One region of the Cupriavidus sp. F041 genome, then DNA from elsewhere that is predicted to be linked to it. Evidence: predicted binding sites of a transcription regulator. Region 1 holds the regulator's gene; the other holds the start of a gene.
What was found. Region 1 encodes NrdR, which represses ribonucleotide reductase genes. Its sites were predicted from a motif close to CACNANATNTNGTG; they were not measured.
Positions count from the first base shown of each region.

Region 1 (14,585 bases):
TCAACAGCTCGATCAGGGTGAAGCCGCGCGATGGGCGGCCGGGGCGGACGCGCGTCATTGGCAAGCCTGTGGCAGGTTGGTGAAGCTCGATACGTTGTTGACCAGGATGCCCTGTTCGCCAGTGCTGCGCAGCAGCAGCGTGCCGCAAGTGGCGTCAGTCAGCCTGGGGACGGCATTGACCTGCACGCATTCATTGAAACTGAGCGCGCCGCACGCCAGGGCGGATAACGTATAGAGATTGCTGTTGGACTGCAGGGGGAAGCCCTGCCATCCCTTGGTCGGATCGGCGGAATCCGCATATGTGTTGAATTGCCCGTAATGGCGCTCGAGTGCCTGCATGGCATTGAGCATCGCCGCCTTGGCTTCCGCCCGCCGGCCGCGTGCAACGTACTCTGTGTAGTTCGGATACGCAATCGCCGCCAGGATGCCGATGATGGTGACGATGATGAGCAACTCCATCAGTGTGAAGCCGCGTACCGCACGCCTGCGCCAGTTCATTTCGTCGCTCCAAAGTTGCGGATCTCGCGCCAGCCCAGCCGGCCCGTGATGGGCAGGCCGCCCGGAGTCAAGCCAGGCGTTGCGGTCGTGTCGGCATATGGGTTGCTGGACAACTTGGCGCCCCCCGTGCGGCCGCCGCCGCTGGCGCCGAATGAGTAGACATCAATGGTCTTGTTCGTGGTCACCTGGCCGAAGGAATTGCGCTGGCTGTCGACAGTGGTCAAGGTCTGGATCAGCACCGGTGCGCCGAGCATGCCGAGGGTCGACGCCGTCCCTGAGCTGGGAGCCGTGGCCGGCGTGCCGGTGCTGGTGCCCGAGACCGGCATGCCCGTCAGCGCGGACAATTGATAGCTATGGCTGCCGCTACCGGCACCGCACAGATCGGCCCCCGTCATCAACGAATTGAACCAGATCTGGCTGTACGCGGAGATGATCGAAGTGACCTGGCGTTCGCCACTGTCGACGAAATCGAAGTACCAGCCGGCCCTCGGGGCGGGTTTGTCCTTGGTGGGCAAACCGAGGCTGTAGGCACTGCTGCTGAAGTCGTAGCCGCCATTCGAGTTGGCCTTCAGCGTGACCGGGTTAAGCATGGAGCGCCCGTTTACAGCCTGGGCGCCGCCACTGTCGTAGACCGCGTACATCGAGTTCTGGGGCTGCGAGGAGCCTGTGCCGGTGTCGGCCGATTCGTAATACTTGCCCGTGCCGAAGACCACCATATAGCCGCCCGGGGCATAGACCCATTGCGGCTGGATCGTGATGGCCTGCGGATTTCCACTCGCATCGCGGGCCCGGAACAGCGGCTGGCCCAGGTTGCCCCCGCCATAGTAGGGCAGCGCGCCACTGGCGTTCCAGGTGGAAGGGCCGCCGCCAAGCACGAATTTCCACAGCCGCCCTTGCAGGTCGCCGGCATAGGCGGCCACGGTCTGGCGCGAGGCCAGAGTCACCAGGGACGGTGAGCCCAGTCCGTTGGCGACGGTGCTGTTGCTGTCGGCCGCCATCGAAATCTTCCAGTAGTTTGAATTCAACCGCCACGGCGTGCCCGGTGCCTTGTCGAGTGACAGGATGAACAGGGCGGAAGGCGCTGCCGCATTGCTCGATCCGTCGTTCAGGTTGTTGTTGATGCCGTTGCCGGCGATCACGAACCACTGGTATCGCGGGACCTTGTTCGCGTCCACGCCAACATAGAGCTTGGCGAGTTGCGGCGTCGACATGATGTTGCCCATGTCGGCATCGTCCTTGTCGGTGAACTCCCACAGCACATTGCCGGCTCCCACGTTTGACGGGTCGGTCACGTCGAGTGCGAACAGGCCCTGTGCGCCACCGCCGAGGCCGGATGCCAGCACCGTTTTCCAGTTGCCGCCGATCCGGGCTTCCGCTACCACGGGCGTGGCGTCCACATAGGGCCGATGCACATAGCTGGACGACGTCAGCTGGATCAGGTTCCCCATCACGGCATTGGGTACATAGGCAAAGAGTTCAGCCCCGGTCAGTGCGTTGAATCCATGCAGCATGCCGTCGTTCGCACCGATGTAGACCGCCGGGGTGCGATTCTGGTACAGCTTGTAGAAAGCGCCGTAGTCGGACTCGTTGATCGCCGTGGAGGGGGCCGCAACGTAGGCCGGGCCGGAGTTGATGATGTCACCCAGGATGGAATTGCGCGCGCGCAGGCTGCCGGTGCCACCGGTCGATTCCTCGTTGCTGCGGTCGCCTCGCAAGTAGTTCAGGCGCGCGGTCCCGGCGCTGTCGCTCTCGTTGGCGTTGAGCTTTAGAGAGAGCTTCTGCGCACTGTTGATGGATGACCAGTCGAATGGCGCGCCGCTGCCAGCACCCGCGCCGCTGCTGGCGGGCACCCACGTGAGAATGTTGCGTGAGCCTGCGCCGCCGCTGCGTGCGGTGAGCAAGGCGCCGGCTTCCCAGCTTTCCTTGCTTGCGATCTGGATGCCGTTGTCATTGCTCAGCGCGAAGGCGGAGAGCTTGCCCGTCCAGTTCTGGTCGAAACCCGGCGCGAAGATAGAGGTGCCGCTGGAAACGCGTGACGAGGTGAGCGCGACGCCGGCGATGGTGCCGCCATAGCTGACGATCTTGGAGAAGATATCGCGAATCGCCTTGATCATGGCGGTCGGCTGACCCGCCAGGAACCACGTCGCAGGCACATTGGATCCGGTCGGGGTCGCTTCCCACTCGCTGTCGTTCTTAGCGACGGTATTGTTGGCGCCCGACGTGGTAAATGGGCTGCCGTCGCCGTTGACATCGTTGAAGCCGCCGTATTTTGCCGCCAGGTACAACTGGCTCTGGCGCTGCGCGGTGCCGACGGTCCCATTGCCGTTCTCGTTGACGTCGATGGTGTAGGTGGTCACGCGCAGCGACGGCATATCCGCCCGGAAGCCGTAGGTGTGCGCCCAGTAGGCAACGCCCGCCATATAGTACGTACCGTGGCCGCTGGAGCCCGTGTCGGCCGTACTCATATTGGCCAGCGAGGAGTCGGGCTTGCTATTGCCGTAGTTCGTCGTGCTCTCCATGTCCGCGACCTTCCTGGTCCAGGCCATGACGTCGAAGCCGTCGGCCTCGATCGCGCGCACGGGGTCGTTTGCGGTTACGGCCTTGCCGCCCGATATATAGGTCGTGCGGGTGTTGCCGGAAACATAGCGATCCCAGTGCGTATTGATGTCGGCGATACTCAGCACGTAGTTGCGCTGGCATTTCGCGACGACCGGATCCGACCAGCTGGTATAGACCGGGTAGCCGTCTCTGTAGGCGGTCTGGAGGTCAGTGATCGCCTCCGGTGTGGGCTGCTTGCCTTGCAGGTAGCGGATGCTCTCGTAGTACAACTCGCTGACCGGGTCCAGGCCCTTGTACTTGCCCGAGCGGCCGAACTGGTTCAGGTAGTTGACCACGCCGCTGATACCTTCGGTGGCGTTTTCCGGGTTGCCAGCGAAGACGCCCGTGCTGGAATCCCACTCGGTTTTCGGATTGCTGACCTGGCTGAAGTTGCCGTCGATCATCTTGGGGCCGACATACTTCATCGGGGCCCGCAGCACGCCGCCGTACCGCGTGGCCGAGCTGTCGTTCAGGTAGCCGAAGGCGCCGAAGCGCACGCGGTCGGCGTTTTTCTGCATTTCGCCGACTGGCTTGTAGTTGGTGCCGTAGAGCTTGCAGAGGTCGGTGCGGGAACTGCCTTCGCTCGCGTCGCACACCTTGACGCGGGCATACATGGTGCCGAGGTTGGCATAGCTGCCCGGGCTGCTGCAGGAAGCGCCGCTGCCGGTCTTGGTGCCGAAGAACACCTTGTTGCTGCACGACGTGATGTAAAGCGTATCGGTGGCGAACGGCGTCACCGCGGAAGGTACGCTGGAACTGGACTTGGTCAGCGTCTTGGCGGGAAAGTAGGAACTGCTGTTGAAAAAGTCATCCTGCAGCACGGCGCGCTGAAGCACGGTGTCCGTGGGGGTATCCACCACCCGGTCGCCACCGGTGAGCGCGAAGCGCAGCATGTCGATGGCGGAGGCCGTGGCCCAGTTCATGAAGTTGCCGCTGTACTGGCCCGAGCATTCGTGATTGGCGTTGGCATTGCCGGCGATCTCGAAGTACCCGTTGGATGAATAGCTGTAGCACTTGGCCGGGTTGAAATAGCCGACATATTCCGTGCCGCGGGTGTAGCTGCCGGTCCGGTACGCCGCGCCCACCGTCGGGAACTCTACCGACAGCGACAGCAGCAGGTTCGGGTTGACATTCTGGTTGCGTCCGTAGAGCGGCGACTGCGCAATGTCCACCGTGGACGGCGTCAAGGCGGTGGCCGCCCGCGTTGGCGCGGGAAGCAAGCTTGCACCGGCGACAACGAGGGCCAGCGCGATCTGGCATAGGCGTGTCATCACAGAATCTCCGCTTAGGTCAGGAGCGAGGTCATTCATTCAGCCTTCCGGTAGTACGACTGCAGCATGGCGCGGGTGGCGGTGTTGGCACCGAAGCCCATCGCGGTGACGCGAAAGATGTAGACGACCGGAGCGTCGGGGCTCCCGGAAGCGCCGGGCGATGTGTCCTGGATCGGCTCGATGATGTAGCGGGGCAGGGCGGCGGGCAGCAGGCCCGTGGGCGCGGTTGGGAACTGGCGTCCGGTGAAGGTGCCGTAGGCCACCGTGCGGGCATTCGCCCCGGTCTGCGCAAAGTCCACGGCTTCCCAGTTCGGGGTGCCGCTGTCGACGGCCGCGCACAGGCCCTGGAAGGCTGCGCCAGGCGCGCTCCCCGTGTTGCAGCCGGCGACGAAAGGCAGCAGGTTGGGATTGCTGCCAGAGAACAGGGCGGAGCGGCCGTTGACGGCAACGACACCCTGGATGTCCATCTCGGCATCCTGTAGCGCCATTTCGGCCGCTTGCACTGCAAGGTCGCGGTCACGCTGGTTGGATGCCATGCGTTTGCTGTTGATCGCCAGGCGTGCGCCGGCCACGGCCATGATGCTGATCATCAGGAGCATGACCAGGCCGGTGATCAGGGCAATGCCGCGCTGGGCGGCTGGCTTGAGAGGGGCGCTCATGAAGGGGAGCAAGTGCGGCACGTTGCGACGTTGCGCAGTTGGACGGTGACCGAGTACTGGCGGCGCATGCGCTGTAGCTGCGTGGTCGGCTTGTAGGTCGCGTTGTTGACGGTGCTGTCGCCCCCATAGAGCGTGCCGAAGAGCTGGAAAGTGGGCACCTCCGGCGCCAGGCTGGTCGCGGCGTCGCCGACGAGTACCAGGGCGATCTTCAGCGACACGACGGTTTGCCATCTGGTGGCCAGCGCCAGCACATCCGTGGCCGGCAGGTAGCGGTCAGGGATGTAGTCATTGTTGGTGTCGACCCCGTACAGCACCTGGAACACCTCAACACCGGAGATGATTGGCACGGACGTGATCGCGGTGTTCGAGATTTCCTTGTTGGATGCATCGCGAGCGCGATAGCCGCACATCAGTTGCGGGTTGCCGCTCGGGTCGTTGGGGTCTGGCGCCACGAAGAAGCGCGCGAAGCCGCGCGCAAGGTCCGCGTCCTCCCATGCTTGTGGTTCCGCGACGCCATTGCCGGAGCAATCGATCATGCTGTTGTCGGGCACGGTGCGATCCGACGGCGTGCCCGAACCGAAGAAGCGCACCTGCAGCACGTCGCTCTTGTTCACGGGGTTGGTGGTGCCCGGCAGGCACGACAGGTTGAGGCTCGCGTCCTGGCCCGGGCTGGCGCAGTTGTCGACGCCGCTGATCGTGGGTGACAACGCGACGGTGGTCGGCATGATGCCGCCAGGCGCCTGGGCGATGGGCCCGCTGGCCGGGTTTGTTGCCGGCGCGCTGTTGCCGGCGTAGTTGGTCCATGCGGACTGCCGCACGATGCGGACGATGGTGTCCAGGGCAAAACGGCCCTTCTCGTCGAGCGCGGTGGTGTCGTCGATGGTGCTGTAGTTGGTGCGGCTGCCCAAATAAACGGCGGTCGCTGCCAGTGTCAGCAACAGGCCGAGGACCATCGCGACCATCAGTTCGACCAGCGACATGCCCGACTGGGCATGCCGGTACGGCTTGCGGAGCGTACGCATCAGTTTACCGTGCCGGGCGTGGCGACGATGACGATCTGCGGCCGCGTGTTCATGTCGGCGAGATCGGCGCCGGTCCCCAGCGTCTTGCTGCTCAGGCGCGATATCCACCCGACCTTGATGACGATCGGCGCATCGTCGACACGGCCGCTTGCAGCGGCCGTGCAGCCCCAGGAAAAGCCGGACGTCTGGTTATAGGCAACGGTATCGCGGCAGATCACCGCGCGGCCGCCGGGCAGGGCTGCGGCTACCCGGTTCCACCACTCGATCACATCGAAGCGGGCCGTGTCCTGCGCGCAGGAAAGCAGCGTGCTGGCGCAGGCCGTCGTATAGGGATTACGCGTCAGCGCGGGCAGCTGGCTGGTCTGGGTGTCGATGAAATACAGGTTGGGCGTGAGGGCCTCGGCGGCCGCGCCCACGCCGGAGACGGCAGTGTTCGCACGCATGCGCTCGGCCATTTCGGTGGCCAGCTGCATGGCAACGGTATCGTAGGAGGCTTGCTGGGAAAAACGCGAGGAATTGAGGAGCAGGCTGGCGACCCCGAGCACGCCAATCGCCAATACGACCATTGCCACCAATGCTTCGAGCATGGCAAAGCCGGCCGTCCCCCGACAGCTTGACTGACCCATTCTGACCCTCGTCCGAAAAGACTTCGTTCTTTTGGCTTCGTTCTATTGTTTTGTCACTACTACCCAGGCGGAACTATAGTTATGGGAATGCAGCCTAGGGCACAATTTGGAAAGGATTAAACAACGTTCCCGTTACTTTTTCTACTGCTTTCGTGGGGTAGACGTTGAAAATTCATCCAGCATGTCGCGGAATTCCGACACGTCTTCAAAGCTCCGGTACACCGAAGCAAACCGGATATATGCAATCTTGTCGAGCCGGCGCAGTTCGCGCATGACCAGTTCCCCGACCTGGCTGCTGGGGATTTCCTTCTCGCCGAGCGCGAGCAGCTTTTCTTCGATGCGGGTGATGGAGGCGTCGATGGCCTCGGCGGAGACCGGGCGCTTGCGCAGCGCCAGGCGCATGGAGTCCTTCAGCTTGTCGCGGGTGTAGTCCGCGCGGGAGCCGTTTTTCTTGACGATGGCGGGGAAGAACAGTTCGATCCGCTCATAGGTGGTGAAGCGGCGGTCGCAGGATTCGCAGCGGCGGCGGCGGCGGACTGTATCGCCTTCTTCGGACATGCGCGTGTCCAGGACCTGGGTATTGGAATGAGCGCAAAAGGGGCATTTCATGCCTGACCACCTCGAAGTTTGAGCCGGGGCGCTTGCTGCGCGTGCAGCGTCTTGTCATTCTGTGTTGCGCTGGGCTGGGTTGGCAAGGCCCGCCGGCAGCGCTGGCGCGCCGCGGCGGACTGCCGGCCACCCGCGCGTGGGCGGGTGGCGCAGGGGGATCAGCCGTAGACCGGGAAACGCTTGGTCAGGGCTGCCACTTGCTCGCGCACGCTGGCGATATTGGCCAGGTCGTGCGGATTCTCCAGCACGTCGGCGACCAGGTTGGCCACCTGGCGGGCTTCTTCTTCCTTGAAGCCGCGGGTGGTCATGGCCGGCGAACCCAGGCGGATACCCGAAGTGACGAAGGGCTTTTCCGGGTCGTTGGGGATGGCGTTCTTGTTGACGGTGATATGCGCTTCGCCCAGGACCTTTTCTGCTTCCTTGCCGGTGATCTGCATGGCGCGCAGGTCGACCAGCATCACGTGGCTCTCGGTGCGGCCCGAGACGATGCGCAGGCCGCGCTCGGTCAGCGTTTCGGCCATGACGCGGGCGTTCTTGACCACTTGCTGCTGGTAGGTTTTGAACTCGGGCGACAGGGCTTCCTTGAAGGCCACGGCCTTGCCGGCAATCACGTGCATCAGGGGGCCGCCCTGGATGCCGGGGAAGATGGCCGAGTTGATGGCCTTCTCATGCTCGGCCTTCATCAGGATCACGCCACCGCGCGGGCCGCGCAGGCTCTTGTGGGTGGTCGTGGTGACAAAGTCGGCGTGCGGAACCGGGTTCGGGTACTCGCCGGCGGCGATCAGGCCGGCGTAGTGGGCCATGTCGACCATGAACAGGGCGCCGATAGACTTGGCAACCGTGGCGATGCGTTCAAAGTCGATGCGCAGGGCGAAGGCCGAGGCGCCGGCGATGATCAGTTTGGGCTTCTTTTCCTGTGCCAGCTTTTCCAGCGCAACGTAGTCGATGTCTTCGTTGGCGTCCAGGCCGTAGCTCACCACGTTGAACCACTTGCCGCTCATGTTGAGTGCCATACCGTGGGTCAGGTGGCCGCCTTCGGCCAGGCTCATGCCCATGATGGTGTCGCCCGGCTTCAGGGCGGCGAAAAACACGCCCTGGTTGGCCTGCGAGCCGGAGTTGGGCTGCACATTGGCGGCTTCGGCGCCGAACAGTTGCTTGACGCGGTCGATGGCGAGCTGCTCGACGATGTCGACATACTCGCAGCCACCGTAGTAGCGCTTGCCGGGATAGCCTTCGGCGTACTTGTTGGTCAGTTGCGAACCCTGGGCGGCCATCACGGCCGGCGAGGTGTAGTTTTCCGAGGCGATCAGCTCGATGTGCTCTTCCTGGCGCTGGTCTTCTTTCTGGATAGCGGCAAAAAGCTCGGGGTCGATCTGGTCGATCGTATAGCGGCTGCGTTCGAACATGGCGAAAACTCGTCTGAAAAAAAGGAGATCCGAATCGGCTTCGGGGTAGGGCGCGCGGGGAAGGCACATGCGACCAGCGCCGGAAAGCGTGGCTAGTCCGGCGCAGGGCGCACCCTGCTTCCCATTCGCTGCCCAGGCGAGCGGCAGGCGCTTGATACATCGCGCCAGAGAAACTTGCGCTTCCTCGTGGTAGTGCCCACTGACTTCGCCAGTCGCGCAAGATGGAATGGTTGGCGGCAGTTTAACGCGAGGCGCCGGCTCGCTGCAAGAAGGCGGAAAGGGCCCGCTGCCCGAAAGTCAACGGCTAGTCTGTCAGGTAATGTAATTGTTGTAATGTCGGGTGAGGGTATACACCGGGTGGGGCCGGCTGTCCGTTACAATCGCGGCCATGAGCAACAATGTGTGGGCCTTGCGGGTGTACTGGGAAGACACCGACGCGGGCGGCGTGGTGTTCTACGCCAATTACCTGAAATTCTTCGAGCGCGCCCGGACCGAGTGGCTGCGCTCGCTTGGCATCGAACAGCAAGCGCTGGCCGATGAGACCGGCGTCGTCTTCATCGTCAGAAGCACGGCGGTGGACTACAATGCCCCCGCCCGTCTGGACGACATGCTTGATATCCGGACCCGGATTGAACGGGTTGGTCCGGCGTCTGTCCAATTCGCCCAGGAAGCCTGGCGTGGTGAGCAATTGCTGGCTACCGGCGCCATCCGGGTTGGATGTGTCGATCGCAACACATTTCGCCCGACGCCCATTCCCGCTCCCGTTCTAGCAACCATCAAGACCGCTCGATGAATCCCGTGACCGTCACGCAAGACCTGTCGATCATTTCGCTGGTGCTACACGCCAGTGTGCTGGCGCAGGCCGTCATGGCCCTGCTGCTGGTGATGTCCCTGTTTTCGTGGACATATATCTTCCGCAAGCATTTCTCGCTGCGCTCGGCGCGCAGCCAGACCGAGGGCTTCGAGCGCGACTTCTGGGCTGGCGGCGACCTGCAGGCGCTGTACCAGAGCGCGGCCAACAATCGCCACAGCACGGGCGCGCTGGAACGGATCTTCGAGTCCGGCATGGGCGAGTACCTGAAGGCGCGTGAGCGCAACCACGACGCCGGGGCGCTGCTCGACGCAGCCCGGCGCGCCATGCGTGCGGCCTACCAGCGCGAGATGGATGTGATGGAATCGCATCTTCCGTTCCTGGCCTCGGTGGGCTCTGTCAGTCCTTATATCGGCCTGTTCGGCACGGTGTGGGGCATCATGAACGCCTTCCGCGGATTGTCCAACGTGCAGCAAGCGACGCTTGCCGCGGTTGCGCCCGGCATTGCCGAGGCGCTGGTCGCCACCGCCATCGGTCTATTTGCGGCGATTCCTGCCGTGATCGCGTACAACCGCTACGCCACCGAAGTGGATCGCCTGGCCATCCGTTTCGAGAGCTTCATGGAAGAATTCCTGAATATCCTGCAACGGCAGACCCGCTAAAGCGCCGAAGCCACCAACGTCATCGGTCAAGGAGAACCCTGCAATGGCAGCGATACAGCGCCGCGGCGGCTCGCGCCGCCGGGCCAGCGCCGACATCAATGTCGTGCCTTACATCGACGTGATGCTGGTGCTGCTCGTCATTTTCATGGTGGCCGCACCGATCGTGAACCCTGCCGTGGTCGATCTGCCCAGCGTGGCCAATGCCACGCAGCAGCAGAAAGCGCCGCCCATCGTCGTTACCGTGCATGAAGACGGCGCGCTCACCGCGCGCGGCAAGGATGGCGCCGGCAATGCCTTCGAGCGCAAGCTCGACAAGCAGGGCCTGATCGATTTCGTGCGCCAGCGCCAGAACGAGAATCCCGACCAGCCGGTGGTGATCGCTGCCGACCGCTCGGTCAAGTACGAGGCCGTGCTCGACGTGATGTCGGTGCTCAAGGCCGATGGCGTGAAGCGCGTCGGCCTGATGGTCAAGCCCAAGTAAGCACCGCCGCCCGCCATGAAGACCGCCGCCTATCCTTATCAGCCGGCCCCGGAGCGGGGAACCCTGCGTTCCTTCCTGCTCGCGGTTTTCATGCACCTGCTGCTTGGCATCGTGCTGTATTTTGGCGTGCACTGGCAGAGCAGCACGCCCGTCGGCGCCGAAGCCGAACTCTGGGACGAGATCCCCGCAACCCCCGCGCCGATGCCGCTTCCGGCTCCGCTGCCCGCACCTGTGCCGGTGGAGCAGGCGCGCCCCGCGCCGCCCGCGCCGGCAGTGAAGTCGCGCGCCGAAGAAGACGCCGAGATCGCCCTCCAGCAGCAAAAGCGCCGCCAGGCCGAAGCCGCCGCCCGCGAGGAGACGCGCAAGCAGGCCGACCTGCGCGCGCGCCAGGAAGCCGAGCGCCAGGAGGCGGCCCGCAAGGAAGCCCAGCATAAGGAAGACCTGCGCCGCGAAGAACAACGCCGCGAGGAGCAGAAGAAAGAAGATCAGAAGAAGGAGACGCAGCGCAAGGACGACGCGCGCAAGCAGGCCGCCATCCAGCACGATCAACAGCGCAAGGAACAGGCCGAGCGGGAGCGCAAGGATGCCGAAGCGAAGGCCCGCGCCGATGCCAAGGCCCGTGCCGAGGCCGATGCCAGGGCGCGCGCCGATGCGGACGCCAAGGCGAAGGCAAATGCCGATGCCAAGGCCGCCGCCACCGCCAAGGCAAACGCGGAAGCCAAGGCCGCCGCCAACGCGAAGGCCAAGGCGGATGCCGACGCCAAGGCCAAGCGCGACGCTGCCGCCAATGCCCAGCGCCATGGCGAACTGGCACGCCTGCAGGCCCTGGCCGGTGGCTCGGGTACCGCCGGTGGCGCCGGCGGTGTCGGCAGCAGCGCGGGCAGCGGCGCCGGCTCGGGCGGCAAGGCTTCGCCAGGCTACCCGGACCGCGTGCGTCGCCGCGTCAAGCCGAATATCGTATTTACTGAAGACGTGCCTGGCAATCCGGCCGCGGTGGTGTCCGTCCAGCTCGCGCCGGATGGCTCCCTGATGTCGTCGCGGCTGGCGAAGTCCAGCGGCAATGCCGCCTGGGACAGCGCGGTGCTGCGCGCCGTCGAGCGCTCGGACCCGCTGCCCCGCGACGAGAATGGCAAGGCGCCGGCCAGCTTTACCATCACGTTCAAGCCGAACGACTAAGGCGAGGGAGCGTGGCGATAGCGATGGCACGGGTGTTTTCGAATTGCAACAGATTGCAACCTGCGTCGAAGCCGGGCTATCCCGGCGCTAGGATGATAGGTTGCCTGACGCGGCCGGCAAATGTCCCCCGGTGCACGCGATACGGGCATGCGACATGCTTGCCCGTACCACGGCTTCCAGTTTGCCGGCCGCGCTCGATGAATATTGATCTCGACTGAGGAGCAGCATGCGAAAGCTTTGGGCCCCCCTTTGGCTAGCCGCACGGCGGCACAACACCCGCGCGAACGCCCTGTTTGCCTGGCTGGCCGTGGCGCTGGCCTTTTCGGCCGGCAGCGCACAGGCGCAACTGAACGTTGAAATCACCGGCGTAGGCGCCAGCCAGTTCCCGATCGCCACCGCCAACTTCCAGGGCGAAGCACAGGCCCCGCAAAATGTCACCGCCATCATCCGCGGCGACCTGCAGCGCAGCGGGCGCTTCCGCAATATCGATCCGGCTGGCGTCACCGTGGCCGAATCCGCCAATGCCGACCTTGGCAACTGGAAGTCGCGCGGCGCCGACGCCTTCGTGGCCGGCAGCGTGACCCCGACCGGCAATGGCCAGTACGACGTGCGCTTCCGCCTCTACGACACCGTCAAGGGTCAGAGCCTTGGCGGACTGGCCTTCACCGTCGGGCCGAACCAGTTGCGCGTCGCCGGGCACAAGATCGCCGACTACATCTACGAGAAGCTGCTGGGCGAGCGTGGCGTGTTTGCCACCCGCCTGTCCTATGTCTCGCGCGTGGGCGGACGCTTCCAGCTGCTGATCTCGGACTCCGATGGCCAGAACTCCCAGGTGGCGCTGACCAGCAACGAGCCGATCATCTCGCCTTCGTGGTCGCCGGATGGCAGCAAGGTTGCCTACGTGTCGTTCGAAGCCAAGAAGCCCGTGGTCTACGTGCACGACCTGGCAAGCGGCCGCCGCACGCTGGTGTCCAACCAGAAGGGCAACAACAGCGCGCCTTCGTGGTCGCCCGACGGGCAACGCCTCGCGCTGGCGCTGTCGCGCGACGGCAATACCCAGATCTACCAGGTCAACGCAGATGGCTCCGGCCTCAAGCGCCTCACGCGCAGCAGCGCCATCGACACCGAGCCGCAATACGCGCCGGACGGCCGCGGCATCTACTTCACCAGCGATCGCGGCGGCGCGCCCCAGATCTACCGCATGCCGGCCAGCGGGGAAGAGGGCGGGGCAGCCCAGCGTGTGACCTTCAAGGGCAGCTACAACGTGAGCCCGCGCATTTCCCCTGACGGCAAGCAACTGGCCTATATCACCCGCAACGGCGGCTTCAAGCTGCAGCTGATGGATCTCGGCAATGGCGATGTCACGTCGCTGACCGACACCGCCAACGACGAGGCGCCGAGCTTCGCCGCCAACGGCAAGTACATTCTTTATGCCACCCGGGTGGGAGGTCGCTCGGTGCTGGCGGCAGTGTCCACTGACGGGCGTACCCGGCAGGTTTTGTCGCTCCAGTCCGGCGAGGTTCGCGAGCCGTCCTGGGGACCATTCATGCAATAAACGAGGAGTTCCTAGCCATGACCCAAATGATGACCAAAACCCTTGCCGTTGCCGCCCTGCTGGCCCTCGGCGCTTGCAGCTCCGGCGTCAAGCTGGACGACACCGCCGGTGCCGGTGGCAAGGGCACGCCTTCGACCGACGCCCGAGCCGTGGCGCCGGTGGACGTCTCGCGCGATCCGCTGAACGACCCGAACAGCCCGCTGGCCAAGCGCAGCGTGTACTTCGACTTCGACAGCTACAGCGTCAAGTCCGACTACCAGGGCATGCTGTCCGAGCACGCCAAGTACCTTGCCGCCAGCAAGGGCCGCCGCATCCTGATCCAGGGCAACACCGACGAGCGCGGTACCAGCGAGTACAACCTGGCGCTGGGCCAGAAGCGTGCCGAGGCCGTGCGCCGTTCCATGTCCTCGCTGGGCGTGCCGGAAAGCCAGATGGAAGCCGTCAGCCTGGGCAAGGAAAAGCCCAAGGCAACCGGCCATGACGAAGCCTCGTGGGCGGAAAACCGTCGCGCGGACATTACGTACTAATCTGCGGATAGCCAACTCATGAAAGCACGCGTCTCCAAGTTGGTATTGCTTACTGCGATGTCCTGCGCCAGCCTGCTACATGTTGCGCAGGCGCGGGCCGGGGTGTTCGACGATGACGAGGCGCGCAAAGCCATCGTGACCATGCGGGACCAGTTCAACGGTTTCCAGGCAACGGCATCGCAGCGCATCGACCAGAACAGCCGCGCCCAGCTCGACATGCAGAACCAGCTCGAGGGCCTGCGGCAGGAAGTGGCGCGGCAGCGCGGCCAGAACGAGATGTTGCAGAATGAGGTGGCCACGCTGCAGAAACAGCAGAAGGACTACTACGCCGACCTCGATGCGCGCCTGAAGAAATTCGAGCCGCAGCAGGTCACCGTGGATGGCCGGGAAGGCCTGTCGCAACCCGGCGAGAAGACCGAATACGATGCCGCGCTCAAGCAGTTCCAGACCGGGGACTTCAAGGGTGCCGGCAACGTGTTCTCGGCCTTCATCAAGAAGTACCCGCAGAGCCCGTATGTGCCGCTGGCGCAATACTGGCTAGGTAACTCGTTGTATGCGCAGCGGGATTACAGCCGTTCCACCACGGTGCTGCAGAACCTGGTGCAGGCCTATCCGGATCACCCCAAGGTGCCGGATGCGCTGATCGCCATCGCCAACAACCAGATCGAATCGGGGCAGAAGCCC
Region 1 is NZ_JBVASY010000002.1:3,079,367-3,093,951, reverse strand. It holds gene ACZY0R_RS31690 (GspH/FimT family pseudopilin) at 1-58, opposite strand, end outside; gene ACZY0R_RS31685 (type IV pilin protein) at 55-498, opposite strand; gene ACZY0R_RS31680 (pilus assembly protein) at 495-4,367, opposite strand; gene ACZY0R_RS31675 (pilus assembly PilX family protein) at 4,403-5,026, opposite strand; gene ACZY0R_RS31670 (PilW family protein) at 5,023-6,048, opposite strand; gene pilV (type IV pilus modification protein PilV) at 6,048-6,635, opposite strand; gene nrdR (transcriptional regulator NrdR) at 6,816-7,283, opposite strand; gene glyA (serine hydroxymethyltransferase) at 7,442-8,689, opposite strand; ZMP/ZTP riboswitch at 8,813-8,915, opposite strand; gene ybgC (tol-pal system-associated acyl-CoA thioesterase) at 9,078-9,482, shown strand; gene tolQ (protein TolQ) at 9,479-10,162, shown strand; gene tolR (protein TolR) at 10,206-10,643, shown strand; gene tolA (cell envelope integrity protein TolA) at 10,659-11,819, shown strand; gene tolB (Tol-Pal system beta propeller repeat protein TolB) at 12,046-13,374, shown strand; gene pal (peptidoglycan-associated lipoprotein Pal) at 13,392-13,901, shown strand; gene ybgF (tol-pal system protein YbgF) at 13,920-14,585, shown strand, end outside.

Region 2 (14,585 bases), 510 kb from region 1:
GCACGCTGCTGCTCGACGAAGTGGCCGATCTGCCGCTGGCGATGCAGGTCAAGCTGCTGCGCGTGCTGCAGGAGCGGCGCGTGCGCAAGATCGGCGCGAGCCGCGAAGAGAGCGTGGACGTACGGGTGCTGTGCGCCAGCCACAAGGATCTCTCCGCGATGGTCGCGTCCGGCCAGTTCCGCCAGGATCTGTTCTACCGGCTCAACGTGCTGGCGCTGCGCGTGCCGACGCTGCGCGAACGGCACGAGGATATCCCGGTGCTGGCGGGAGCCATCCTGGAGCACCTGGCGGTGCGCTACGGCGATCCCCATCCCAAGCGGCTTTCGGCGGCCGCGCTGCAACGCCTGTCCAACTATTCGTTCCCCGGTAACGTGCGCGAACTAGAGAACCTGCTGGAGCGGGCCTATGCCTTCGCGGAAGGCGAAAGCATCGAGGTGGACGACCTTGGCCCGCTGGATGCGGGCACGGGGTATTCGGCCGTGCCGCGCCCGCCTGCCTCTGTGTCTTCGGCGGACGCGGCGCCCTGGGCGGCGCCTGTTGCCTACCCAGGGGCCGGCGCGCCACCGCCGCTGCCAGCTGCGCCGGCAGCGCCGTCCGGTCTCCGGCCCGATCTCCAGCCTGAAGCGTCGCCGGAATCCCGATCCGGCGTGCACGCGGCTGCGCTTTCGCAGCCCGCTGCGCCAAGCCTGGGCGATGGGGCGGGAGCGGCTTGCCGCGCGACATTCCCGATCGACCTGACCGGCTGCCTGGAAGCGCTTGAGCGCGACCTGATCCAGCAGGCGCTGCAGCAGACCGGTTTCAACCGCACTGCCGCCGCGCCGCTGCTGGGCCTGAGTTTCCGGCAATTGCGCTACCGCATCCAGCAACTTGGCATCCGCGAGGGCCGCGACGATGCGGCCGACGGTGCCGACGCCAGCGAAGCGATGCGCGACGGCCCGATGGGTGGGCTGCTGGCCGCCGATGGAGAGCGCGATGCCTGAGCACGACAATGGCAAGATCGCGTCCGGGCCTGGATTCCACCCGGATCCGGCCGGCTGGGTGCCCGCGGCGCGCCGCGTACCGTCGCCCAACTTCGACGCCCGGCCCGCGCACATGCCGGTCGACCTGGTGGTGATCCACAATATCAGCCTGCCGCCGGGGCAGTTCGGCAGCGGCGATATCGAGGCCTTCTTCCAGAACCGCCTCGACCCGTCCCGCCATCCTTTCTTCGCGACGATCCATCAGGTGCGGGTTTCGGCGCATTTCCTGGTGACGCGGGAGGGCGAACTGGTCCAGTTCGTTTCCTGCCTGGACCGTGCCTGGCATGCCGGCCAGTCCGAGTTCTTCGGCCGGCCGCGTTGCAATGACTTTTCCATCGGCATCGAAATCGAAGGCAGCGACGACCAGCCTTTCGCGTTGGCCCAATACCACACCACCTCCGCACTGGTGCGTGCCCTGCTCGGCGCTTATCCGGTGCGCGCGGTGGCGGGGCACAGCGATATCGCACCCGGACGCAAGACCGATCCCGGCCCGCATTTCGACTGGGCCGGCTTTGCCGCCGCCGCTGGCGTGGCTCCGGGGCAGTTGCCCTACCGCAAAGACCAGCCTTGAAGCAAGCCTCAATTGCGGGGCCTAGGGGATAGCGTGGATATGGGGAAAACCCTGATAAAGTCCGCGCCTATCGGAGCTGCCAGCCCAATCAAAAAAATTTCGCGTCACAGTGCGGTAACGCACCGTCGGGCGGGATCCCTTGAGTCGCTTGGGCTGGCGGGTATGGCGCAGCGCCGCATGCTGCGCCCGCACCAGAATTCGCGCCAAAAAAGCGCTTGTCAAGACTGGTGAATCCGCTCCGTTTCACTATACTTAGTCCAGTTTTTCGCATCGACCACTAGATCTAGTGGTGCTTTCGGGGAGCCGGCCTAGGTGTGCAGTTTCCGCCGCAACAATGGCTGCGGTCCGCCGAAGGGCCGGCGCATCACAAGAGTCCCAGCAGAATCCAGCAATAGCAGCGTGCCCTCCCGGGTAAGACCGGCCGGCGTGTCAGAGCCTTTTTGCGCATTTTGCCCGGGACTCTTTGTCACTCATAAAACACGGGTCAGAACAGGAGTTCCTCATGCAGACAGCCCAGAACGACATTTCCACCGGCGCCGCCGCCGCCGGTGCAGCAGCGAATCCGCAGTCGAGCCCCGCTACTGCCGGCGCTGGCAGCTACCAGGATTACAAGATCATCCGCCGCAACGGCGCCGTTGTGGCGTTCGAGCCGAGCAAGATCTCGGTTGCGGTGACGAAGGCCTTCCTCGCCGTCAACGGCGGGCAGGGTGCCGCTTCGGCGCGTGTGCGCGAAGTGGTCGAGCAAGTGACCCAGAACGTGGTCCGCGCCCTGCTGCGCAGCCGCCCCAACGGCGGCACCTTCCATATCGAGGACGTGCAGGATCACGTGGAACTGGCGCTGATGCGCTCGGGCGAGCATGAAGTGGCCCGATCCTATGTGCTGTACCGTGAAAAGCGCACCCAGGAGCGCGCCCAGGCCAATGCCCAGGCAGTCGCCCGCGTGCAGGAAGGCGGCGTCACGTTCAACGTGACCGATGGCGGCGTGGCCCGCGTGCTGGACCTGAACGCGCTGCATGGCCTTATCGACAACGCCTGCTCGGGCCTTGGCGACGCCGTGAGCGCCGAGCCGATCCTGAAGGAAACACTGAAGAACCTGTACGACGGCGTGCCGATGACCCAGGTCTACGACTCCGCCATCCTGGCCGCGCGTACCCTGATCGAGAAGGACCCGGCATACAGCCAGGTCACCGCGCGTATCCTGCTGCACACCATCCGCAAGGAAATCCTGGGCGCCGAAGTCACCCAGACCGAAATGGTGTCGCGCTACGCCGAATACTTCCCCAAGTTCATCGCCCGCGGCATCGAAGCCGAGCTGCTGGACGAGAAGCTGGCCACCTATGACCTGGCCCGCCTGGGCGCGGCACTGGACGCCCAGCGCGACTTCCAGTTCAACTACCTGGGCCTGCAGACCCTGTACGACCGCTACTTCCTGCACATCGACGAAACCCGCATCGAAATGCCGCAGGCATTCTTCATGCGTGTGGCGATGGGCCTGGCGCTGGGCGAGAAGGACCGCGAAGCACGCGCCATCGAGTTCTACCAGCTGCTGTCGTCGTTCGACTTCATGTCGTCCACGCCGACCCTGTTCAACTCGGGCACCCGGCGCTCGCAGCTGTCGTCGTGCTACCTGACCACCGTGTCGGACGACCTGGAAGGCATCTACGAAGCGCTGAAGGAAAACGCGCTGCTGTCGAAGTTCGCCGGCGGCCTGGGCAACGACTGGACCAACGTGCGCGCCCTCGGCTCGCACATCAAGGGCACCAACGGCAAGTCGCAAGGCGTGGTGCCGTTCCTGAAGGTGGTGAACGACACCGCCGTGGCGGTCAACCAGGGCGGCAAGCGCAAGGGCGCGGTCTGCGCCTACCTGGAAACCTGGCACCTGGACATCGAGGAATTCCTCGAGCTGCGCAAGAACACCGGCGATGACCGCCGCCGCACCCACGACATGAACACGGCGAACTGGATTCCCGACCTGTTCATGAAGCGCGTGATGGAAGGCGGCGAGTGGACCCTGTTCTCGCCCGCCACCTGCCCGGACCTGCACGACCTGGTCGGCAAGGCCTTCGAGACCGCTTACCTGGGCTATGAAGCCAAGGCCGCCAATGGCGAGCTGAAGCTGTTCAAGAAGGTCCCCGCCATGCAGCTGTGGCGCAAGATGCTGGGCATGCTGTTCGAGACCGGCCATCCCTGGATCACCTTCAAGGATCCTTGCAACATCCGCAGCCCGCAGCAGCACGTGGGCGTGGTGCACAGCTCCAACCTGTGCACGGAAATCACGCTCAACACCAACGACAGCGAAATCGCCGTGTGCAACCTGGGTTCGGTGAACCTGGTTGCCCACCTGAAGCAGCAGGCCGACGGCACCCAGGTGCTCGACCACGCCAAGCTCGAGAAGACCATCCGCACCGCGATGCGCATGCTCGACAACGTGATCGACATCAACTACTACGCCGTCGAGAAGGCCCGCAACTCCAACCTGCGCCACCGTCCGGTCGGCATGGGCATCATGGGCTTCCAGGACTGCCTGCACATGCTGCGCCTGCCGTACGCCAGCGACGCCGCCGTGCAGTTCGCCGACACCTCGATGGAAGCGGTGTGCTACTACGCCTACCGCGCCTCCAGCGAGCTGGCCGAGGAACGCGGCCGCTACAGCACCTATGAAGGCTCGCTGTGGGATCGCGGCATCCTGCCGCAGGACTCGCTCAAGCTGCTGGCCGAAGAGCGCGGCGGCTACCTGGAAGTGGATCACTCCTCGACCATGGACTGGGACAGCCTGCGCGCGCGCATCAAGCAGCACGGCATGCGCAACTCGAACTGCATCGCGATCGCGCCGACGGCAACGATCTCGAACATCATCGGCGTGTCGGCCTGCATCGAACCGACCTTCCAGAACCTGTACGTCAAGTCCAACCTGTCGGGCGAGTTCACGGTGGTCAACGACTACCTGGTGCGCGACCTGAAGGCGCGAGGCTTGTGGGACGAAGTGATGGTCGCCGACCTGAAGTATTTCGACGGCAAGCTGGCCCGCATCGACCGCATCCCGCAAGACCTGCGCGATATCTACGCAACGGCCTTCGAAGTCGAGCCGAGCTGGCTGGTGGAAGCCGCCAGCCGCCGCCAGAAGTGGATCGACCAGGCTCAGTCGCTGAACATCTACATGGCCGGCGCCTCGGGCAAGAAGCTGGACGACACCTATAAGCTGGCCTGGCTGCGCGGCCTGAAGACCACGTACTACCTGCGCACGATGGCAGCCACCCACGTGGAGAAATCCACCGTGTCGCGCGGCTCGCTGAATGCCGTGTCGTCGGGTAGCGACGGTGGCATCGGCGCCGCCGGTATCGACCAGGCCGCCGCCTCCGCACCGGCCATGCCGGAAGCCGAAGGCGCGGTCTGCACGATGCGCCCGGGCGACGCTGGCTTCGACGAGTGCGAAGCCTGCCAGTAAGTCATTACCTGCCGGCCCCCTCGCCGCGCCGCTGCGCCGCGAGGGCCACGGCAAACCAAAGCATTCCACGGAGAACCACACCATGCTGAGCTGGGACGACGACGTTCAAGCCACCCCGCAGGCTGCCCCGCAGCCCGCGCCGAATCCCACCGCCACGCCTGCCGCCGCACGCTCTGTCGACCAGCACGGCGTGCTGCCGCCGGCCGCCACGCAGCCGGCCGGCACGGGTATCCTCGGCAACCTGCCGGCGTCCGACGCGCCGACGGACCGCCGCGTGAATGCCGCCGACAAGCGCGTCATCAACGGCTCGACCGACGTCAACCAGCTGGTGCCGTTCAAGTACAAGTGGGCCTGGGAAAAATACCTGGCCGGCTGCGCCAACCACTGGATGCCGCAGGAAATCAACATGTCGCGCGACATCGCGCTGTGGAAGGACCCGAACGGCCTGACCGAAGACGAGCGCCGCATCATCAAGCGCAACCTCGGCTTCTTCGTCACCGCCGACTCACTGGCCGCCAACAACATCGTGCTGGGCACCTACCGCCAGATCACCGCGCCGGAATGCCGCCAGTACCTGCTGCGCCAGGCCTTCGAGGAAGCGATCCACACGCACGCCTACCAGTACATAGTGGAATCGCTCGGCCTCAACGAAGCCGAGATCTTCAACGCGTATCACGAAGTGCAGTCGATCCGCGACAAGGACGAGTTCCTGATCCCGTTCATCGACACGCTGACCGACCCGGCCTTCAAGACCGGCACGCCGGAGAACGACCAGAAGCTGCTCAAGTCGCTGATCGTGTTCGCCTGCATCATGGAAGGCCTGTTCTTCTACGTGGGCTTCACGCAGATCCTGGCGATGGGCCGCCAGAACAAGATGACCGGCGCCGCCGAGCAGTACCAGTACATCCTGCGCGACGAATCGCTGCACTGCAATTTCGGCATCGACCTGATCAACCAGATCAAGCTCGAGAACCCGCACCTGTGGACCGCCGAGTTCAAGGAAGAGATCACCGCGCTGTTCAGGAAGGCCGTGGACCTCGAATACCGCTACGCCGAGGACACCATGCCGCGCGGCGTGCTGGGCCTGAACGCGCCGATGTTCAAGGGTTACCTGCGCTTCATCTGCAACCGCCGCTGCCAGCAGATCGGCCTGGAGCAGTTGTTCCCGAACGAGGAAAACCCGTTCCCGTGGATGAGCGAGATGATCGACCTGAAGAAGGAACGCAACTTCTTCGAGACGCGTGTGATCGAGTATCAGACGGGTGGGGCGTTGTCCTGGGATTGAGAGTCGTCGTCGTTGTCATGTTGTTGTCGCGCGCGGCATGGCGTGACGCATGAACAAAAAAGCTCCTTCGGGAGCTTTTTTGTTTTGGTGCCGCATCAGGATGAAGACTACCCGTCGATCCGTGCCAACGCCTCTTCAATCGCCCCCGCATCACCCGGCCGCACCAGCCGCGCGACCTCCAGGCCATCGCGCATAAACACCAGCGTGGGCCACAGCCTGACCCTGAACGAGCGGCCCAGCGGCTTGCCGCTGCCGTCCTCGATCTTGATGTGCCGGACTGCCGGATGGGCGTTCATCGCGCTGGCCAGGTGGGGCTGGGCCCGCACGCAGTGGCCGCACCACGGTGCGCCGAATTCGATCACGGCCGCCCCTTTCATCTCGTCGATCTCGGCCCGCGCCGGTTCGCGCGCAGCGTACACATCGGTCATCGTCATAGTCAGTCCTCTCGTCTGCCGGATCTCCGTTTGCGAATTGTAATTCTTGCGAACGCGGCATCGCACTGCCGACTGCCAGCCGATTGGGCAATGCCACTGGCTACCTCTAAATCCCCGACATTGGCTATTGCCCCTGCGCGCTCCGCCTCCTAGGCTGGATTGTCCTGACGGACTCCCACAAAAACCAAGGAGCGTGACCATGTCATTCCCGCTTGTCCCCAACGGAACCCTGATTACCCCGACCGCCGAAGAAGGCCGCCAGCTGGCCGTGAAAATGGCACGGCTGATCATCAAGGCGACCCAGCCCGACGACCAAGTCCGCGAAACGCTGCGGGCCGTCTACGCCAACGACGCGACCATGCTGCTGCAGGTCGGGCAGATCGTCGCAACGGAGTTTGCGACCATCGCCGCCGCGAACAATTACTGGCGCGGCTGAGCGCGGGCGTCAGGCCTGCGTGGCCTGCGGTACATCTGCCTCGGCCGGCTTGCGCCAGCGCACCGTGGCCAGCAGCGATGCCGCGACGATCAGGCCACCGCCGGTCCATGCGGTGGCCGAGATCCTTTCCCCCAGCCACAAGCTTGCGAACAGGGCGCCAAACGCGGGTTCGCTGCCCATCAGCAGGGCCACGCGCGTGGGGCTGCTGCGCTTGATGGCGTAGTTCTGCGCGAAGAATGCGAACAGCGTGCAGGCGATCACCAGGTACAGCACCGTGGCCCAGAATGCCCCGTGGCCGGAGAGCGACGGGATGGGTTGCCACTGGGCGGGCATCAGGACCAGCGCCAGGGCCGCGCTGCCTGCAGCCACCACGCCCGCTTGCACCGCCGTCATCGTCAGCGCCGGCATCGGCGCCGCGCGCATCACTCGCTTGGTCGCGCACACCATCAGCGCCCGCAACACCGCGGCGGCCAGGATCAGTCCATCGCCGGGATTGAGGATGAACTCGCCGTCGCCGGCCAGCAGCCACGCGCCCATCAGCGAGAGCGCCACCGCCGCCCATTCGATGGCGCCCGGCCTGCGCTTGAGCAGCAGCCATTCGACCAGCGGCGTCAGCACCACGCACAAGCTGATCAGGAAGGCGGCGTTGGATGCGCGCGTGAGCAGCACGCCAAACGTCTCGCACAGGAAGATGGCCAGCAGCAGCACCCCGGTGCCCAGCACGGCGCGCATCGTGGCGGCGTCGGCATGGCGCAGCCTGGCCAGCGTGGGCGACAACACCAGGAAGGTGATGCCAAAGCGCAACGCCAGCAGGCCCAGTACGGGATAAAACACGAGCGCGCTCTTGACCACGCCGTAGCTGCTGCCCCAGACCACGGCAACCGCGAGCAGCATCAGGTCGGACAGCAAGAGCAAGCGTTTTTGAGCAGGCATGGCGGTTCTCCGGCGATGGGTCCCGCATTGTCGAACTTTGCATCCACGGTGATAATGGGGTCGACGTGCAAAGCCTTTATGTCGCAAATGCATTAATCCGGCGGGCCGGCCGCGATCAAGCCATATGAACCCAACCGAACTTTTCGCCTTGCTGCCCGACATGGCGGTGTTTGCGCGCGTTGTCGATGCGGGCAATTTTTCGGTCGCCGCGCGCCAGCTCGGCAGTACGCCTTCCACGGTCAGCCGCCAGATCAAGCGCCTGGAGGAAGCCCTGGCGACCCGCCTGCTGGAACGCTCGACCCGCAAGGTGCGCGTAACGGAGTCGGGTGCGCAGGTGTACCGGTACTGCCGCGACGTGGTGTGCGCCGCGTCGGGGGCGATGGATGCGGCCGGTCACCTGGTGGGCCGGCCGCAAGGCCGGGTCAGCGTGAGCGCGCCGACCGCGTTTGCGAAGACGGTGATCCATCCGCTCGTGCCGGGTTTCCTGCGCGCGTACACGGAGATCGATCTCCAGTTGCTGTTCACCGACCACGAGGTCAATCCGCTCGATGACGACCTTGACCTCGTGATCCGCCTGACCGGGCACCCGCCGCCCGGCCTTGCGGGCCGGCGCCTGGGCACGGTGCGCTGGGTGCTGTGCGCCTCGCCGGCTTACCTGCGCGCACGCGGCACGCCGGCGCATCCGCGCGAGCTTGCGCAGCACGATTGCCTTTACCTTGGCGAAACCGCCGACGACAACCGCTGGCGGTTTCGCAGGGACACCGAGACGCAGACCGTGGAGGTGCGGGGGCGCTATATCGCGAACCACGCCGGCGCGCGGCTTGAGGCGGCGCAGCAGGGCTTCGGCGTCGCCAACCTGCCGGATTTCGCCGCGGCCGGCGCGCTGCAGCGTGGCGAACTGGTGCAGGTGCTGGCCGACTGGGAGCTGCAGGCGCGCGCCTATGTGGGTACGGTATGGCTGCTATATCCGCCCAATCGCTTTTTGCCACCGAAGGTGCGGGTGCTGATCGATTACCTGGCGGAACACATCGGCGGCGCCGGCTGACAAGGTTTGCGCCGCCGTGGCGCTCAGCGGCAGTTTGCCAACGTGTTTTGCGAGCGCTGGTAGTCGCCCGGCGAAACCCCGACCAGCTTGGTGAAATCGCGTGTCAGGTGGGCCTGGTCGAAATAGCCAAGATCCGCGGCGAGTTGGGCAAGGCCGACCGGCTCGCCGCGCGCCAGCCGCCATGCCGCTTCCTGCAGGCGATAGCGCCGCAGCATCCATTTGGGCGACACGCCCACATATTCCTGGAACAGCCGCTGCAGGGCGCGCACGCCCACGCCGGCGTATTGCGCCAGCGCTTCCACGCTGGCCGGGCCCTGCGCGCTGGCGGCATGCGCCACCACGCCTTGCAGTTGCTCCACGGCTGGGTCTGGCGCGGGCAAGGCGCCGGACAGCAGGGCTTCGGCGGCGCTCACCATGGCCTCGTCACTGCCGGCATCGAGCACCAGTGCTTCCGCGTGGCGTTCGTCGCACTGCAGCAGAGGGCGCGCCGGGCGCGTGCCATCGGTCAACGCCGACATCGGCTCATCCAGAAAGGGGCGCAGGCCGCCCACGCGAAAGCGCACGCCGAGCACATGGCCAGCGCCTTCGAGCTTGCGGTCGAAGATACCGCGCACCACGCCGAAGATCGCCGTCTGTCCGTGGTCGAACACCAGGTTGGCGTTCGGATAGGGCAGCACTCGCTGCACCTCCGGCGCGTGGCCCTTCAGGTTCCATTCGACGATCCAGTAGTGCTCGACAAAGGGCGCCAGCGCCTCGGATGGCAGATAGCGGCCGAGCCGGATGCGGCGCCCGGTGCCGCGCGGGTCGACGATGCCTTTGGGCTCGGCGGTGACGGGTGCATGCGTGTCGCGTTTTTCCAATCTGGGCATGAGGATCGGTGTAAAACTACGGGCTTCGGCAAAGCGCCATGATATCGGAGGCAACCATGCAGGAATCCCGTTACTCCGGCGGCTGCCATTGCGGCGCTGTACGCTATGAAGTGGACATCGACCTGGCCGGCGCCATCGAGTGCAATTGCTCGCTGTGCAGCAAGCGCGGGTTCATCTGGTCGTTCGCCCCCGCGGACAAGTTCACCCTGACCGACGGCGCGCAGGCCACGCGCACCTACAAGTTCAACAAGCATGTGATAGACCATCGCTTCTGCGAGACCTGCGGCGTGGAGGCCTACGCGCTGGGCAGCATGCCGGACGGCTCGCCCGTGGCGGCCATCAATGTGCGCTGCCTGGATGGCGTCGACCTGACACAACTGCAGCACAGGAAAGTGGACGGCGCCAGCCTGTAGCGGCGCTATCTTCCGATCCGATCCCACCGATTGCTTTCCCCCTCTGGAGCCAACGCAATGTCCCAGCCTGAAGTCACCCTGTTCCACTCGCCCAATACGCGTTCCACCGGCGCACTGACCCTGCTCGAGGAACTGGGCGTGCCGTATCGCCTCCACCCGCTCAACATGAAGGCCGGCGAGCAGCGCGAGCCGGCTTACCTGGCCATCAATCCGATGGGCAAGGTGCCGGCGATTCTTTATGGCGACGCGCTGGTGACAGAGCAGACTGCGGTGTTCATCTTCCTGGCCGACCTCTTCCCGCAGGCAAGACTCGCTCCCGCGCTGACCGATCCGCTGCGCGGGCCTTACCTGCGCTGGATGGCGTTCTACGGCTCGTGCTTCGAGCCGGCGCTGGTGGACCGCTCGCAGCAGCGCGAGACGCCGCGCGCGATGTGTCCCTATGGAGACTACGACACCACGATCGGCACGTTGCTCGGCCAGCTGGAAAAAGGGCCCTACCTGCTGGGCGATACCTTCACCGCCGCCGATGTGCTGTGGGGCACCGCGCTGACCTGGACCACCATGTTCAAGCTGGTCGAGGCGACGCCGGTGGTGCAGGCTTATATCGACCGCATCAACGCGCGTCCGGCGGTGGCGCGCGCGCGTGCAATCGACGCGCGGCTGGTGGCGGAGCAGGGGGGCTGATCGGCTCGCCCAAAGACGGCGGCGCGCGGACAAGCGCCGCCGCTCACAGCTCCAGCACCAGCCGCGTGCACTTCGCGCGCGAGCAGCACGCCATCATCTTCGTATTGGCTTCGCGCTCGGCGCGGGTGAGCACCACGTCGCGATGATCCACTTCGCCGGCCAGCACGCGCACTTCGCACGAGCCGCACAGGCCTTCCTCGCAATCGCTCTGCATGTCGATGTTGGCGGCGCGCAGCGCGGCCAGCAGGGTCTGGCCGGGCGCCACCGTGACGACAAGGCCGGAGTCCTTCAGCTCGGCTTCGAAGGCCTGCTCCTGGCCGGGGTCCAGCGTGCTCAGCGCGGACTGGAAATGCTCGATCCGCAGCGCGTCCTCGGGCCAGCCCGCGCAGGCTTGCTGCAGGGCTTCGAGCATGCGCGCCGGGCCGCAGGCGTAGATCTGCGCATCCGGCTCGGGATGCGCGAGCAGGCTGGCGAAATCGTTGCGCTGTCCTTCGTCCCTGACGTAGAGATGCAGGCGATCGCCATGCAGCGCGGCCAGTTCGTCGAGTAGTGCCATGGATGCGCGTGAACGGCCGCTGTAGTGCAGTTCGTAGTCCATGCCGAGCACCTTCGCCCGCCGCGCCATCGCGCTGACGGGCGTGATGCCGATGCCGCCGGCGATAAGGATCAGCTTGCCCGCGCTCTCGTCCAGCCGGAAGTGATTGCGCGGTCCGCGGATCTTCAGCCGGTCGCCGGCCTTTACGCCGTCATGGACCCAGGCGGAGCCGCCGCGGCCTTGCGCTTCCCGCAGCACGGCGATCTCCAGCGCGCCGCTGTCGTCCGGATCGCCGCACAGCGAGTACTGCCGCGACAGGCCGGTATCGCCGCATTCCACGTCGATATGCGAGCCCGGTGTCCAGCGCGGCATCGGCTGGCCATCGGGCGATACCAGCCGCAGCCGGACGATTCCCTCGGCCGCGCGGGCCGCGCTAGCCACCACCACCGGCCGGCTGAGGGCATGGCCCGAAGGCTCGCCGATGCGTACTGGCACCTGTACATCCAGCAATTCGGGGTTGGCGCGCTCGGGATTCTGCCTCGGGTCCCACTCCACCCACACGTGCTCGGGGCCGCGGAACGAGGTGTTGGGCACATAGCTGAAGCGCTGCTCCGCCAGGCGCATATGGGGCAGGCGCCGCGTGAGTTCCTCCAGGAAAACCTGCATCTCCATGCGCGCCAGGTTCTTGCCCATGCACTGGTGCGAACCGTAGCCGAAGGTGAGCTGGTCGCTGGCGTTTTCGCGGCGGATGTCGAACAGATCCGCGTCGGCGAAGTGCCGCTCGTCGTGATTGGCCGAGGACGTCACGATCAGCAGCCTGGAGCCGGCGGGAATGTCCACGCCGCCAACCTGCACGTCGCGCGTGGCCAGGCGCCGCCAGGCGGCCACCGAGCCGTTGTGCCGCAGGCATTCCTCCACCGCGTTCGGGATCAGGCCTGGGTCCTCGCAGATATCCTGCCATGCGCGCGGATGCTGCAGCAGCAGCTTGATGGCATTGGCCGTCGCATTGGCGGTGGTTTCATGCGCGGCGACAATGCCGGCCATCATCATCGAATGGAGGTAGGAGTCCGTCACGATCTCCGGGTGCTCCTGCTGCTTGCGGATGCCGTAGCGCATCCAGCCCGGCCCGGACGGGTCTTGCCGCATCTTGTCGAGGATCCTGCCGGCGAGCTGCCAGAAGTTGCCCACCGCATGCGCGACCTCCACCTGCTCCTCCGGCTTGGGCCGCCCCCAGGTGTTGACGGTATGCGCGATGGAATACTTGCGCAGCAGGTCCATGTCTTCCTCGGGCACGCCGAGAAAATGCAGCGCCACGGTCAGCGGCACTTCCCACAGCATCTGGTCGACCAGGTCGGCGCGGCCGTCGTCGATAAAGCGGTCGACGTACTCGCGCGCCAGTCTGCGCACCATGGGTTCGTGATGCTTGAGTTCCTCCGGCGTGAAGGGCTCCATCAGCACGCGGCGCCGCGGCATGTGCGCGGGCTCGTCTTCGTTGACGAGCGTGCGGTTCATCGCGTAGCCGTAGGAGGCCAGCACGGCGTTGGCTTCCGGCCCGGTCGGCGTGATCTTTTCCAGTGCGATGGAGGGGCTGAACGTGAGGTTGTCGCGGAAGATCGCCTTGATGTCGTCATAGCGCGTCACCACCCAGTAGCCCAGCTTCGGGCTGTAGAAGACGGGCTCCTGTTCGCGCGCCCAGCGTACGTATTCAGGCGGGTCCTGCTGGTAGGCATCCTCGAAGGGATCGAAGCCGGCAGCGTCCTGGCTGACCGGGCAGCCGGCAGGCGTGCGTTGCGCCGACAGCAAGCTGTGGTCAACGGGGCATCCCGAGGCGCGTGTGTTGGGGGTGACGTTGGCCATGCTTGTTGCTCCGGTGTTCGTTTTGCAGGGTCCTTGCGCGACAAGGCGCGGCGATCAGTCCAGGGTGATCTTCAGGTCCCGGATCAGCTTGTGCCAGCGCGTGGTCTCGCTGCGCAGCAGCTCAGCGTATTGCGCGGGCGTGTTGCCCACCGGCTCCACGCCGAAGTCCACCAGCCGCTTGCTGACGGCCGGCTCCTTGATGGCCGCCACCACCTGCTTGTTCAGCGTGGCGATGATGTCCGGCGGCGTGGCGGCCGGCACTACCATGCCGACCAGGGCCGCGGCTTCCACGTTCTTGTAGCCCGCCTCGGCAAAGGTTGGCACGTCCGGCAACTGGGGCAGGCGGGTCGGGTTGGCCACGGCCAGCGCCTTGACCTTGCCGCCCTTGATAAAGCCCGCGCCCGCGGCGAGGTCGACCATCATGGCCGGGACTTGCCCGCCGGCCACGTCGGCCAGCGCGGGTGCCGCGCCGCGATAAGGGGCGTGGACCATATTCAGGCCGGCTTCCACCTTGAGCAACTCCATCGCGAGATGGTGCGGGCTGCCCGCGCCCGCCGAGGCGTAGTCGATGCCGCCGGCCTTGGACCTGGCGCGGGCGATGAACTCCTGCACGTTGCTGACGTTCATGCCGGGGCCGACCACCAGGATCATCGGGAAGCGGCCCAGCAGGGTGACGGGTGCCAGATCCTTGACCGGATTGTAGGAAAGGCTCTTGTACAGGGCCGGGTTGAACACCAGCGTGCCGTTGTCCGCCGACAGCACCGTATAGCCGTCCGCAGGGGAGCGCGCGGTCTCTGCCGCGGCAATTGCCGTGTTGCCGCCCGGCTTGTTGTCCACCACCACCGGCTGGCCCAGCCGGGCGGAAAGCGCCTGGCCGATGGAGCGCGCCAGGAAGTCAGATCCGCCACCGGCCGCATAGGGCACCACCCAGCGGACCGGCTTGGACGGGAAGGCGGTTTCCGCGCTGGCGGTGGCAGCCAGCAAGGGGATGGCGGCCAGGCCCATGGCGATGCTGGCGATGCATTTGCGGACTGTGATCATCTTGTCTCCTGATTCCCG
Region 2 is NZ_JBVASY010000002.1:3,587,271-3,601,855, reverse strand. It holds gene ACZY0R_RS33970 (sigma-54-dependent transcriptional regulator) at 1-980, shown strand, start outside; gene ampD (1,6-anhydro-N-acetylmuramyl-L-alanine amidase AmpD) at 973-1,590, shown strand; gene ACZY0R_RS33960 (ribonucleoside-diphosphate reductase subunit alpha) at 2,093-5,035, shown strand; gene ACZY0R_RS33955 (ribonucleotide-diphosphate reductase subunit beta) at 5,118-6,320, shown strand; gene ACZY0R_RS33950 (thioredoxin family protein) at 6,428-6,754, opposite strand; gene ACZY0R_RS33945 (hexameric tyrosine-coordinated heme protein) at 6,954-7,190, shown strand; gene ACZY0R_RS33940 (DMT family transporter) at 7,200-8,123, opposite strand; gene ACZY0R_RS33935 (LysR family transcriptional regulator) at 8,248-9,168, shown strand; gene ACZY0R_RS33930 (DUF6597 domain-containing transcriptional factor) at 9,192-10,037, opposite strand; gene ACZY0R_RS33925 (GFA family protein) at 10,094-10,450, shown strand; gene ACZY0R_RS33920 (glutathione S-transferase family protein) at 10,508-11,134, shown strand; gene ACZY0R_RS33915 (cytochrome P450/oxidoreductase) at 11,178-13,526, opposite strand; gene ACZY0R_RS33910 (Bug family tripartite tricarboxylate transporter substrate binding protein) at 13,581-14,531, opposite strand.
Region 2: the regulator NrdR is predicted to act here: its motif matches at 1,866-1,879, upstream of ACZY0R_RS33960 (ribonucleoside-diphosphate reductase subunit alpha).